4 regions of the Photobacterium sp. HL06 genome follow, and region 1 is predicted to be linked to each of the others. Evidence: predicted binding sites of a transcription regulator. Region 1 holds the regulator's gene; each other region holds the start of a gene.
What was found. The regulator CRP, encoded in region 1, controls carbon source genes, mostly activating them, when cyclic AMP is high. The targets are predictions, from matches to a motif close to TGTGANNNNNNTCACA.
Positions count from the first base shown of each region.

Region 1 (3,382 bases):
GGAGTGGCAGTACTTTATTGACCATATCCGTGCCGGCATCGTGAATCGTAACCGTCAGTTGACAGGTGCGAGTGGTGATGCACCGTTTGGTGGGCCAGGAGCGTCCGGTAACCTACGACCGAGTGCGTACTATGCCGCTGACTATTGCGCTTATCCAATGGCATCGATGGAAGGTGAGCAAACTGAGTTACCGGCACAGCTGTCACCGGGCATCACGCTGTAAGTACTGAATGTTGCTATTTATCTATCAATAAGGGGATTGCATCATCATGGAAAGGGTCGAACAACTGTTTAACGCGCTGTGGCAAGATTATACCCAGCGACTATGTCCATCAGCGGCTCAGGTGCATGATCTGCTGGAGGAAGGCGAGCCCCTGCTCAATGACCATATCGCCCTGCGGACATTTAATTTACCCCAGGTCGGGCTCGATCGCCTGGCCGCACCGTTTATTGCTATTGGCTATAAACCTTGTGGCAAATATCACTTCGAGGCGAAGAAGCTTTATGCCGAGCATTTTGAGCACCCTAACCCACTGGCACCGAAGGTGTTTATCAGTGAGTTAATGGTAGGGCAATTCTCGTCATTGCTGCAGCAGACGGTACGCGATTTGGTGAACCAGGTACCGGAAGCGGCGATGCACGATCCCGCTTTTCTGTACGGTGGGCGGCTATGGGATCTGGATTTTGCCACCTATGAACTCCTGGCGGCAGAAAGCGAATATGCCGGATGGCTGGCGGCTCATGGATTTGGTGCTAATCATTTCACGGTTAGCATTAATCAGCTGGAGCAGTTTACCGAAATTCACGAAGTGAACCATCTGCTGCGCCATAATGGCTTTTTAATCAACGAGTCGGGCGGAGAAGTGAAAGGTAGCCCTGAAGTAATGTTGGAGCAATCTTCAACCATGGCTGATCGGGTATCGGTAAACTTCACTGATGGCGTACGGGAAATCCCAGGTGGCTTCTATGAGTTTGCCAAACGCTATCCAATGGCGGATGGAGAGCTCTACCGGGGTTTTGTTGAGGCCTCGGCCGATAAGATTTTTGAAAGTACCAATCAATAATCCAATATCTACATAAGATCCCTATATCCACGGTAGCGACTGGTTACCGTGGATATTTTTTTAGGTCGGTATTAGTGCTGGCTATCAAGCGGTGGCACCCAGGAGGTATCATGATCCTGGTGGCGGTTTGATGGGTCAAATGATGTTTGCTGCTCCAGGTAGTGGCGCTGATCACTGAAACCGGTAAGCTCGACAGTCGTAGGTAGGGTATGTATTACGGCTGGTGGCGTCGTGCCGGCGTTGGGTGCAAAGCGTTCGATATCCATATCATTACATTCCATGTTATCCCGTTCGTATCTGATACCATTTCCTCAACCGTTGGATCAGACCGCGAGGTGAATACAATTCATATGCACAATGTAGCATTAATGAGGAGGAGTGCAAGGGGACTATCGTGACCGTGGCTGCAATTTATGTTTAAGGCCGCTGTAATTATGTCTGCCGGGTATGATGGCGAATACAAAAAAAGCCGCATAATGCGGCTTTTTATCATTTTAGCTCACTGAGCTAGAGGTTTAGCGAGTACCGTATACGACGATAGTCTTACCGTGAGCTGAAATTAGATTCTGCTCTTCCAGCATCTTCAGGATACGACCGACTGTTTCACGTGAACAGCCAACAATCTGGCCAATTTCCTGGCGAGTGATCTTAATCTGCATACCGTCAGGGTGAGTCATCGCATCAGGCTGCTTCGCAAGGTTCAGCAGTGTCTGTGCGATACGGCCTGTTACATCCAAAAATGCTAGGTCACCGACTTTCTGGCTTGTCACTTGTAGACGACTAGCCATCTGAGCTGAAAGGCGCATCAGGATGTCAGGATTTACCTGAATCAGCTGGCGGAATTTCTTGAATGAAATCTCAGCGACTTCACAAGGTGTTTTCGCGCGAACCCAAGCTGTACGCTCCTGACCTTCTTCGAACAGGCCTAGTTCACCGATGAAGTCACCTTGGTTAAGGTAAGACAGGATCATTTCCTTGCCTTCTTCATCCTTGATCAATACGGCAACAGAACCTTTGACGATGTAGTAGAGAGTTTCTGCTTTCTCACCCGCATGAATCAAAGTACTCTTTGAAGGGTATTTATGAATGTGGCAATGGGAAAGAAACCACTCTAGAGTTGGATCTGTTTGAGGTTTACCTGGAACCATATTACTAACTTCCTCTGCGTTTGTTGCCCAACAACGACATCCCTATAATTTGAGGCTGGGCCTAACAATAGAATTGTTCGCCGTCTAGGATATTCAGTCAGCCGCTGGGCTGCAAGCTCACGTGAATAATTAGTTCAGAGTTTATCTGTTTTCGGCGCGTATTTCTTGATATTGATCTATCTGAAATAGGCATTTTGTAGTCATAAGTGTGCACATGATCACACAGTTGTGAGTTAGTGCCAAATCCCCCTGTTTGAAGTAAGGAGAAAGCTATGCAATCACGAGTGAAATGGGTCGAAGAGATGACTTTTCTAGGCCAGTCAAATTCTGGCCACAGCGTCGTCATGGACGGTAATGGGGGGGAGAAAGCACCTAGCCCGATGGAAATGGTACTGATGGCGGCGGGAGGTTGCAGCTCTGTGGATGTTGTCGATGGATTAAAATCTGCCGGACAGAAGATCACAGCCTGTGAAGCCCAAATTTCTTCCGAGCGCCGCGAGCAGGCTCCGCGAATTTTCACCTCGGCCAATATTCATTTTGTGGTCACGGGCCATGAGCTTGATGACGCCCTGGTGGCAAAAGTGGTTGCGGATTCGCTGCAGAAGTACTGTTCGGTCTGCCTGATGTTGGGTGAAGGGGTGGAGATGACGCACTCTTACGAAGTTATCACTGCGTAATGACTTCGGGAAGCGTATTACACTTCGTGTAAGAGGCGAGGGCGCTTCGCTTCGAGACGCGTGGAGAAGGCTTGCCTTGGCGTCGTCAGGTGACACTTTCCGTGAAGCGTAAGCGGATAAAATCGCTCTCCAAGCTATTATTTTCTGAAAATTAAAAAGCGAGAGTTTGTTGACGCTCGCTTTTTGGTTTCTACAATCTGCGCCGCTTCCCGCTTCCCGCTTCCCGCTTCCCGCTTCCCGCTTCCCGCTTCCCGCTTCCCGCTTCCCGCTTCCCGCTTCCCGCTTCCCGCTTCCCGCTTCCCGCTTTGCTTTACCCAATCTTCCCCGTCTCGATCAGCTGCTGGAGCAGTGGTCGCATGATCAGCTCCATCGCAAAGCTCATTTTGCCGCCCGGCACGACCAGAGTATTGTGGCGCGACATAAAGGATCCCTGGATCATCGATAGAAGATAAGGAAAGTCGACGTTCTTTATCCCGCGAAAACGGATCACTAC
Region 1 covers NZ_CM183914.1:267,084-270,465, forward strand. Annotated here, with positions in the region: gene astD (succinylglutamate-semialdehyde dehydrogenase) at 1-223, shown strand, start outside; gene AC51G0_RS01235 (DUF1338 domain-containing protein) at 270-1,064, shown strand; gene AC51G0_RS01240 (hypothetical protein) at 1,136-1,330, opposite strand; gene crp (cAMP-activated global transcriptional regulator CRP) at 1,580-2,212, opposite strand; gene AC51G0_RS01250 (OsmC family protein) at 2,485-2,889, shown strand; gene AC51G0_RS01255 (phosphoribulokinase) at 3,200-3,382, opposite strand, start outside.

Region 2 (3,382 bases), 420 kb from region 1:
CGTCATCATCGATGAACTCTAGCGCTTGCTCCAGGGTGTACTTGATTGCAGGAGAAAGAACCTGCGCTTCATCAGTACCTGATGCACGAACGTTTGTTAGCTGCTTACCTTTCAGGCAGTTAACAGTCAGGTCGTTTGAACGGTTATGAATACCGATAACTTGACCTTCGTAAACTTCGTCAGCGTGCTCAGCAAACAGACGACCACGCTCTTGTAGGTTAAACAATGCGTAAGTCAGTGCTTTACCTGTTGCGTTAGAAATTAGAACACCGTTGTTACGCTGACCAATCGTACCGCCTTTGTGAGCACCGTAGTGATCAAATGAGTGGTAGATAAGACCAGAACCAGACGTTAGTGTCATGAACTCAGTTTGGAAACCGATAAGACCACGAGAAGGCATCATGAAGTCCATGCGAACACGGCCTTTGCCATCTGGTGCCATATCAGTCAGCTCACCTTTACGCAGACCGATGTTTTCCATGATACCGCCCTGGTGCTCTTCCACCACGTCGATAGTCACAACTTCAAACGGTTCCATTAGCTGACCATCTTCTTCTTTGATGATAACTTCTGGACGAGATACTGCTAGCTCGAAACCTTCACGACGCATGTTTTCGATCAGGATAGATAGGTGAAGCTCACCACGACCTGATACGCGGAAGCGATCTGGGTTATCCGTTTCTTCAACACGTAATGCTACATTGTGTACCAATTCTTTCTGCAGACGCTCAAGAATGTTACGTGAAGTAACGAACTTACCTTCTTTACCAGCGAACGGAGACGTGTTCACCTGGAAAGTCATGGTTACTGTTGGTTCATCAACAGAAAGTGCTGGAAGTGCTTCAACGTCGTTAATATCACAAATGGTGTCAGAGATTTTCAGCTCACCAAGACCTGTGATAGCGATGATGTCACCCGCTTTCGCTTCTTCAACTTCATGGCGCTCAAGACCTAGGTAACCTAGAACTGTGCCCACTTTACCATTACGTTTCTTACCGTCAGCACCAACAATAGTTACTTGTTGGTTAGGTTTAACAGTACCACGAGTGATACGAGCAACACCGATAACACCTACGTAAGAGCTGTAGTCTAGCTGAGAGACTTGCATCTGTAGTGAACCGTCAACATCAACGCTTGGTGCGTCTACCGTATCAACAACAGCTTGGAACAATGGTTCCATATCTTCGCCAACTGCGTCTTCTTCCATTGTTGCCCAGCCATTAAGTGCTGAAGCATAAACAGTCGTGAAGTCTAGCTGCTCGTCAGTTGCGCCAAGGTTGTCAAATAGGTCGAACACTTGGTCCATAACCCACTCAGGACGTGCACCCGGACGGTCAATCTTGTTGATAACAACGATTGGCTTAAGACCGTATGCAAACGCTTTTTGTGTTACAAAGCGAGTTTGTGGCATAGGGCCATCAACGGCATCAACGATAAGGAGAACAGAGTCAACCATAGACATGATACGCTCAACTTCACCACCGAAATCGGCGTGTCCTGGGGTATCTACGATGTTGATGCGGTAATCATTCCAGTTAATCGCTGTGTTCTTAGCAAGAATGGTAATGCCACGCTCTTTCTCGATATCGTTCGAGTCCATTACACGCTCTTCGCTTTCGCCGCGAGATTCTAGCGTGCCAGACTGCTGAAGCAGTTTGTCAACCAGGGTAGTTTTACCGTGGTCAACGTGAGCAATAATTGCGATATTTCTTAATTTATCGATCTGTTGATTAGACATGGATTTCACATTCACTCAGAACATGCAGCGACCATCGGGTTGCTACTTGGTTAAAAAAACGGCTCATAATCTAACAGATTTTACGCCAAAACCCACGTAATATGTGATTTATATCACCAGCTTTTTAAATTAAGTCCGCCAAGCCAGACAGCATAAGGGATTTTACCCCCTATTAGCAGCCATCTTGTAACACGAACTTTCTACATCCAAGTCATTTAGTTAGCGCTGACAGGTATCATTTCACCCATAAATTAAGCGTAATTATGCACTCATCAGATTGACAATGTGCCAGCATGGGCTAATAGTAGAGACGCGCACCAATGTTGTGAGAACAACCACTCTTGCACCATATAGGTGCAATGATTCACCATCATGGTGCAGCAAAAGGAATATTATGACCCCAAGTCACGCTAAATGGGCGATTTTGGGGCTTAAAAAAGTTGGCACAGTTTTAGCAAAGATATTTATTAGCTGAACAACATAAACGTTCATCACTTATTTTTGCGGCCAGTTGCCCAATCTAACACCGGAGGTTACTCAAGATGTCAGTAGAAAACGTACTAGCGCTGATCCAGGAAAACGAAGTTAAGTTTGTTGACCTACGCTTTACCGACACCAAAGGTAAAGAGCAGCATATCTCTATCCCATCCCACCAGATCGATGCTGATTTCTTTGAAGAAGGCAAAATGTTCGATGGTTCTTCGGTTGCTGGCTGGAAAGGTATCAACGAATCCGACATGGTAATGATGCCTGACGCAGCAAGTGCGGTATTAGACCCGTTTACGGAAGATGCCACTCTTAACATTCGTTGTGACATCCTTGAGCCTGCCACAATGCAAGGTTACGACCGCGACCCACGCTCAATCGCCAAGCGCGCTGAAGAGTTCATGCGCTCTACCGGTCTAGCGGATTCTGTGCTTGTTGGCCCGGAGCCAGAGTTCTTCCTGTTTGACGATGTGAAATTCAACACAGACATGTCTGGTTCTTTCTTCAAGATTGACGATGTAGAAGCAGCATGGAACACAGGTTCTGAATTCGAAGGCGGTAACAAAGGCCACCGTCCTGGCGTTAAAGGGGGTTACTTCCCAGTCGCACCGGTTGATTCATCACAGGACATCCGTTCTGCTATGTGTCTCATCATGGAAGAAATGGGCCTGGTAGTTGAAGCGCACCACCACGAAGTGGCAACAGCAGGTCAAAACGAAATCGCGACCCGCTTCAACACGCTAACAACGAAAGCCGATGAAATCCAAATCTACAAGTACGTTGTTCATAACGTTGCTCACGCATTTGGTAAAACAGCAACCTTCATGCCGAAACCACTGGTTGGCGATAACGGTTCAGGTATGCACGTTCACATGTCTCTTAACAAAGATGGACAGAACCTGTTTGCGGGCGATAAGTACGGCGGCCTTTCTGAAATGGCGCTTTACTACATCGGCGGTATCATCAAGCACGCACGTGCAATCAATGCTTTTGCTAACCCAGCAACGAACTCGTACAAGCGTCTTGTACCAGGTTACGAAGCGCCTGTAATGCTTGCATACTCGGCACGTAACCGTTCAGCTTCTATCCGTATCCCTGTAGTACCAAGCCCTAAAGCACGTCGTATCGAGGTTCGCTTCGGTGATCCGGCAGCTAACC
Region 2 covers NZ_CM183914.1:3,945,595-3,948,976, forward strand. Annotated here, with positions in the region: gene typA (translational GTPase TypA) at 1-1,738, opposite strand, end outside; gene glnA (glutamate--ammonia ligase) at 2,281-3,382, shown strand, end outside.
Region 2: the regulator CRP is predicted to act here: its motif matches at 1,841-1,856, upstream of typA (translational GTPase TypA).

Region 3 (3,382 bases), 1.9 Mb from region 1:
ACGAAGACGACAACAGCAACCACTTCGACCTCAATACCCTGCTTATATCGCTGACTAAAAAACTAGATATCAACGGTGTCATGTCGATCCCCATCGAGGTCATCCCCCACTTTGGTTTTCGTGTGCCTATCCCTGATAAAACATGCCGACTCGTTCATACCTTTGATAAGCAACCTCGGTTACCCGCTGAAGCGACACCGGAGGAGCCTAGGCTAGAATCAGCAACGGAGCATATTGTGAAATACAGCCTGTTACACAAAATTTCGGTGTTGTTACTCGCAGCGGCAGGTGTTGCTATTGTTGTCGTGTCTTACCTCTAACTACAGGTAAATCGACACACAATATTTTTGTGGCTTAGATCACATTTGTTTTGTATGATAAATGAGTCTCTTCACTAGGAATAAGGCTCATGGCATATCTACGTTCCTTTTCAATTATTCTTATTTGCCTGTTTATAGGTAAAGGAATCCAGCATCTCAGCCATCTGGCTATTCCTGGCAGTATTATCGGCATGTTGCTTTTGTTTGTTGTGCTTTCTATGGGGCTCATCCCCTCACATTGGGCGAAAGAGGGCTGTCACTTATTGATCCGCCACATGGCACTGTTGTTCGTCCCAGTTGGTGTTGGCCTGGTCAACTACCTAGATTTACTCTCCGCAAATACCCTACCTATTTTACTTAGCACCATTGGCAGCAGCCTGATTGTCTTTCTGGTTATTGGCGTGGCAACTCACTACAAGGAAAAATAATGATCTGGTTGGCTACAACACTAATTGTTTTTTATCTGTCCCGGTTTATTTCCAAACACATTCAGCACCCTATCGTTAATCCGTTATTAATTTGCCTGCTTATTATCATTCCTTTACTGGTGTGGTTGGGTGTACCTTATGACACTTATTTTGAGCAAAACAAGTGGTTGAACTACCTGCTCGAACCTGCGGTTGTTGCCCTTGCATTCCCGCTCTATGAGCAACTGTCACAGATTAGGCAAAAATGGAAAGTCATTTTCACTGCGTGCCTGACAGGAAGTGTCTTATCCATGGTAACCGGCGCTGGCATTGCGCTTTCACTCGGTGCCGATCCGCAGCTAACAGCCAGTATTTTGCCTAAATCTGTCACTACTCCGATTGCTATGGCCGTTTCAGAACAAATCGGCGGTGTACCTGCCATTGCCGCAATCATGGTTATTATCGCGGGTTTATTTGGTGCGGTATTGGGTTATCCCTTGTTTCGATTGTTTGGTATTGAAGCCTCTATCGCAAAAGGCCTGACAATGGGGACGGTGTCACACGCGCTTGGTACAGCAAAAGCTGCTGAAGAAAACTATCAAGAGGGAGCTTTCAGCTCGCTAGCCCTTGTTATTTGTGGCGTAATGACTTCAATCCTGGCACCGGTGCTTTTTCCTGTTATTTTGAAAGTATTCAGTTAACAGCAAAAATATGCAGTTTATATGCAGGTAATCGAATACATCGTTAACTTATTGATAAATAAAGACACAAAATTCAAAAGCTGTGTGACACCACTCTCATTTATGTAATCAATGCAACAGTGATTGCTTATATGTGACAAAGATCACACATAGAATTAATCCCTGCGCCTACAATGTTTCTCCATACACAATACGGAGTGACAACTCATGCATACTAAAGTAATGGATGCTTTAGGCGCTTTACCCTCTGATCTGGCTACTGCACTTAAGCCTGTTTTAGAAGATGCAAACTTTGATGCAACTTTGAGCCCTGAAGTATTCGACCAATTGCTCGCTAAAACACAGATGACAGACAGTGAGTTGCGTGTTGCCCTTCTCCCTGTTGCTGCTGCTTATTCCGTTGCTCCGATTTCAAACTTCTTTGTAGGTGCTATTGTTCGCGGTGAGTCTGGTCGCCTTTACTTTGGTGCCAACATGGAATTTATCGGTGCATCACTTGGCCAAACTATCCATGCCGAGCAATCTGCTATTAGCCACGCTTGGGTAAAAGGTGAAACGGGTATTTCAGATATCACAATCAACTACAGCCCTTGCGGCCACTGCCGCCAGTTCATGAATGAACTAACGACGGCAAATAAGTTAGTTGTCCAGCTTCCTGCACGTGCAGCAAAAACACTTCAAGAGTACTTACCTGAATCATTTGGCCCCGCCGATTTGAACATTACAGATGCGCTAATGGCTAAGATTGATCATGGACTGAAAACTGAAGCGACTGAAGCTCTGGTTAAGCAGGCTTGCCAGGCTGCGAATATCTCTCACGCACCGTATACCAAAAACTTCAGCGGTGTTGCCCTGAAAGCAAAAGACGGCAATACCTTTGTTGGTATGTATGCTGAAAATGCCGCTTTCAACCCTAGCTTACCGCCCCTTCAAGTTGCACTTGTTAACATGAACATGGCTGGCTACCCGCTATCTGAGATTGAAGAAGCAGCGCTGGTTGAAAAATCTGACAGCACAATTAGCCACCTAGCGGATACCCAGAATACACTTGAGGCATTAAACCCGGATGTCCCTCTAACCTATGTGGCTGCATAGCAACCTTATAGAACAATCCGCTTCTTGAGAAACCGCCTGATGGCGGTTTTTCTTTATAAATCAGTTTCATCCTCATTATGGCCAGAGTATGATACCTAAAGTTTTTCTTATAGTAGCCATCTCACTTACCCATGTCTCATCATCATAATCCGATCCAAGGCGCCAGCTGGATGCTTACTGCAGGACTTGCCTTCGCTATTGTTAATAGCTTGGCCCAGTACTTGAGTGTCATGCTTCACCTGCCGTCGACAACTGTTGCGTTTATCCAATATTTCATTGCCCTTATCGCTATTTTTCCATGGTTAAAAAGCCTTGGGTTGCGGCGTGCCTTGCAGACCAATCACTTTGGCCTGCATTGCTTACGCGTCTTTCTTTCCGTCATCGGTATTCAGCTCTGGCTATGGGCACTCGCCTACCCTGTGCCAATCTGGCAAGGTATCGCACTACTAATGACTTCTCCGCTGTTTGCGACTATCGGTTCTGGGTTGTTCCTGAAGGAAAAAGTCGGAACAGCACGCTGGTTGGCCACATTGGCCGGTTTCGTGGGTGCAATGATCATTCTGGAACCTTGGGCAGATGTCTTTAACTGGGCGTCATTATTGCCTGTCGGCGCAGCTTTTTTCTGGGCAAGTTATTCGCTGATGGTGAAGAAGATGTCTGTCTATGACTCACCGACAACCATGGTCGTTTACCTACTGCTCCTTATCACACCTTTTAATCTCTTCCTGGCGGCACCTGAGTTTGCCATGCCAACACAAGGGCTGACCTGGCTACTGCTTATCGGTGCAGGTTTGCTGACGGCACTGGCTCAATGGGCGATTGCTAAAGCCTATGCCGTGGCTGATGCTTCTTTTGTTCA
Region 3 covers NZ_CM183914.1:2,157,933-2,161,314, forward strand. Annotated here, with positions in the region: gene AC51G0_RS10070 (winged helix-turn-helix domain-containing protein) at 1-320, shown strand, start outside; gene AC51G0_RS10075 (CidA/LrgA family protein) at 410-748, shown strand; gene AC51G0_RS10080 (CidB/LrgB family autolysis modulator) at 751-1,428, shown strand; gene cdd (cytidine deaminase) at 1,636-2,523, shown strand; gene AC51G0_RS10090 (DMT family transporter) at 2,655-3,382, shown strand, end outside.
Region 3: the regulator CRP is predicted to act here: its motif matches at 1,561-1,576, upstream of cdd (cytidine deaminase).

Region 4 (3,382 bases), 930 kb from region 1:
TGACGACGACTTGGTGCTAGACCACCCAGACCACCTAGTAGGATTGCTACAGAAGAAAGGTTAGCAAAACCACATAGTGCGAATGAAATGATAGCTTTAGTTTTCTCAGAAAGAACAACTTCAGCGGCTTCACCTAGGTATGGTGCAAAGTTCAGGTAAGCAACGAATTCGTTCACAATCAGTTTCTGACCGATGAAAGAACCAGCGACAGTTGCTTCTTCCCATGGCACACCGATTAGGAATGCAAGAGGAGAGAACACATAACCAAGGATAAGTTCTAGTGTCAGCTCAGGCATACCGAACCAACCACCAACACCACCTAGTAGGCCGTTGATTAGTGCAATAAGACCGATGAATGCTAGTAGCATTGCGCCAACGTTTAGCGCTAGCTGCATACCAGAAGATGCACCCGCAGCAGCTGCATCGATGACGTTAGCAGGTTTCTCATCTGCATCAGTATCACCAGCAAGTTGCTCGATTGGCTCTTCAGTTTCAGGCTTGATGATCTTAGCGAATAGTAGACCACCAGGGGCTGCCATGAATGATGCCGCGATTAGGTACTCTAGAGGAACACCCATTGATGCATAACCCGCTAGTACACCACCAGCAACAGATGCAAGGCCACCACACATTACTGCAAACAGCTCAGATTGAGTCATTTTTGGTACGAACGGACGGATAACCAGTGGAGCTTCCGTTTGACCAACGAAAATGTTAGCTGTCGCAGACATTGATTCCGCACGAGAAGTACCTAGTGCTTTTTGTAGACCACCACCCAGTGCGTTGATGACAACCTGCATCACGCCCAAGTAGTAAAGTACACTAATCAATGCAGAGAAGAATACGATAACAGGTAGTACACGCAGGGCGAATACGAAACCGCCACCACCGAATACTTCAAACATTTTATCTGACGTCAAACCACCAAACAGGAAGTTAATACCGTCATTACCGTAGCCAATTACATTAGCTACACCTTGAGACATGCCGTACAGCACGTCACGACCTACAGGTACATATAGTACAAATGCACCTAACAAAAATTGGATGGCAAATGCACCACCAACAGTACGTAAATTAATAGCTTTACGGTTATCAGATAATAGAACAGCTAGCGTTAGCAGTACTACGATCCCAACCAGGCTCATAAACACGCTCATAGTTTATGGCTTCCCTTTAGTTAAGTTTGGCGTCTCGACAATTCGGCTCATTAAGAGTCCGGCGGCATTATACTAACGCGGCGACCGATAAAGTAATGCCGTCATCACACTTTCCAAGGAAAGGGAGTGAAAGTTTAATCACAAACGTGACATAAATCACAAAGGAAAAAGCAGCTCACGCAACCGATTCGCGCAATCGTTTTTTTATCGATCTAGATCACATCGAAAGTTGAAAAAGTTCAGCTGTGGTTAAGCTCGTCGCTTTCTCAATTTCCGACTCGGATTCCTCTCTGAGATCAACTAATGATTGCATAATATTGCATAACCTATCAGGGCGATTAGGTTGCCCCTGATAACCAGCAACAGGCATATCTGGTGCATCGGTCTCCAGCATCAACGCTGCCAATGGCAGTGCTGCTATTGTATTGCGAGTTTTATTGGCGCGGCGATATGTAATCGTTCCACCTACACCAATTTTGATACCTTGATCGATGATCTGATTGGCTTGTGAGAGGCTGCCACTGAAACCATGGTAAACACCACCAGCAATCGGTGAATTTTGTCTCAAAGCTCTCAGTAGCTCCGGAAAGGCTTTTCGGCAATGAAGGATGACAGGTAAACCGTAGTGGTTTGCCAGCTTCAGCTGTGCCGTCAGCAATTCAAGCTGTTGATCCCTATTGGCACCCGCAATGGCAAAGTCTAACCCACATTCGCCAATCGCAACGCATTTAGGATCTTTTTTTTCACTTCCTCCGATGACCTCTTCCAGTTGCGCAGTCAACAAGGACAAGGCTTCCCGGCTATGTTCCTGGTTGAAGAACGGATGCAGGCCGAGGGCATAGTATAAATTACCGTACTGCTGGCAGAGAGCCCGGACCGCCAGCCAGTTACGTTCGCCAACAGAAGGAACAACAATCTTGCCGATCCCGGCGCTTCGGGCTAGCTCAAGGTAATAGGCAGGGTCTGAGGCAAAGGGTTCAAAATCAAAATGACAATGACTGTCAATCAGCATAATTACTCTCGCTATGCTTAGCGTTGTTCTGGCTTTTTACACACATTCTGTTGAAGATGTGCAGCCCGTAGAGACGGGTGACGAGCATCGTCTTCATCGTATCGTACAGGTGCACAGCAGCGGCGGTTTTCCGGGATAAACCCCATTTTCTCACACCACTGATCGTACTTGGCGATCCCTTTCTTTAGCCATCTCAGCATCGACGTCCCCTACCTAATGATTAACTAGTTGATTTCGCAATCATGACGATCATACTACGTCCTGTCGCCAAAATGGTATCGTGCACAAACTTTGGCGCCTGCTCGATAGTATAGATGTCACGGGGGCTTTGCTCTGCGGTATTGACCAGCATATGCCAATCTCTGCTCTCTCGGTTCGGCAAAGTGAACACCAGCGGATCCCAATAGGCATTGCAGATAATATAGAGCTCATCTTCGCTGATGGGGTGGATCACTGTCGATGCCAGAGAGTGGCCATGTTCTGACCAATCAGGCTGATTAGGCTGAAGGCCATGCCAGTTGATCCCGACGTTCTCAAGTACCGAGCTCAGTGACATATGCATATTCCAGTCGATCGTTGGCTCAGTCCGCCGAATTTGGTTCATCAGTGTCACAAACCGCAGCATGTCGGCATGTTTATCGACTAGACGCCAATCAAACCAACTGATCTCATTATCCTGGCAATAGGCATTGTTATTGCCCCGCTGGGTACGTCGAACCTCATCCCCCATAGATATCATCGGTGTTCCCAGTGACAACAGAAGCGTCGCCAGCATGTTTTTGCACTGGCGGTTTCGCAAGGCCTCAACCTCAGCAATATCAGTTGGCCCTTCCACGCCATAATTATTCGACAGATTATGATTATCACCGTCGCGGTTGGCTTCGCCGTTATCCCAGTTACGCTTTTCGCTATAACTCACCAAGTCATTGAGGGTAAAGCCATCGTGGGCACAAATGAAGTTCACCGAGCGGTGCGGCGAATGACGGTCGCTACAGTAAATGTCGGGCGATCCCAAGGTCCGGGACGCAAAGCGGCTAATACAACCACTATCTCCACGCCAAAAAGCCCGCACATCATCACGAAACTTCCCGTTCCATTCATTCCAGCGATCGCCAATAAATGACCCGACCTGGTAAAGGCCGGCAGCGTCCCAGGCCTCGGCAAAGATTTTGGTACTGCTCAGGATCGGATCCGAGTCAATAGACCATAA
Region 4 covers NZ_CM183914.1:3,440,358-3,443,739, forward strand. Annotated here, with positions in the region: gene AC51G0_RS15575 (NupC/NupG family nucleoside CNT transporter) at 1-1,160, opposite strand, end outside; gene AC51G0_RS15580 (TatD family hydrolase) at 1,378-2,172, opposite strand; gene AC51G0_RS15585 (DUF5363 family protein) at 2,190-2,372, opposite strand; gene glgX (glycogen debranching protein GlgX) at 2,393-3,382, opposite strand, start outside.
Region 4: the regulator CRP is predicted to act here: its motif matches at 1,306-1,321, upstream of AC51G0_RS15575 (NupC/NupG family nucleoside CNT transporter).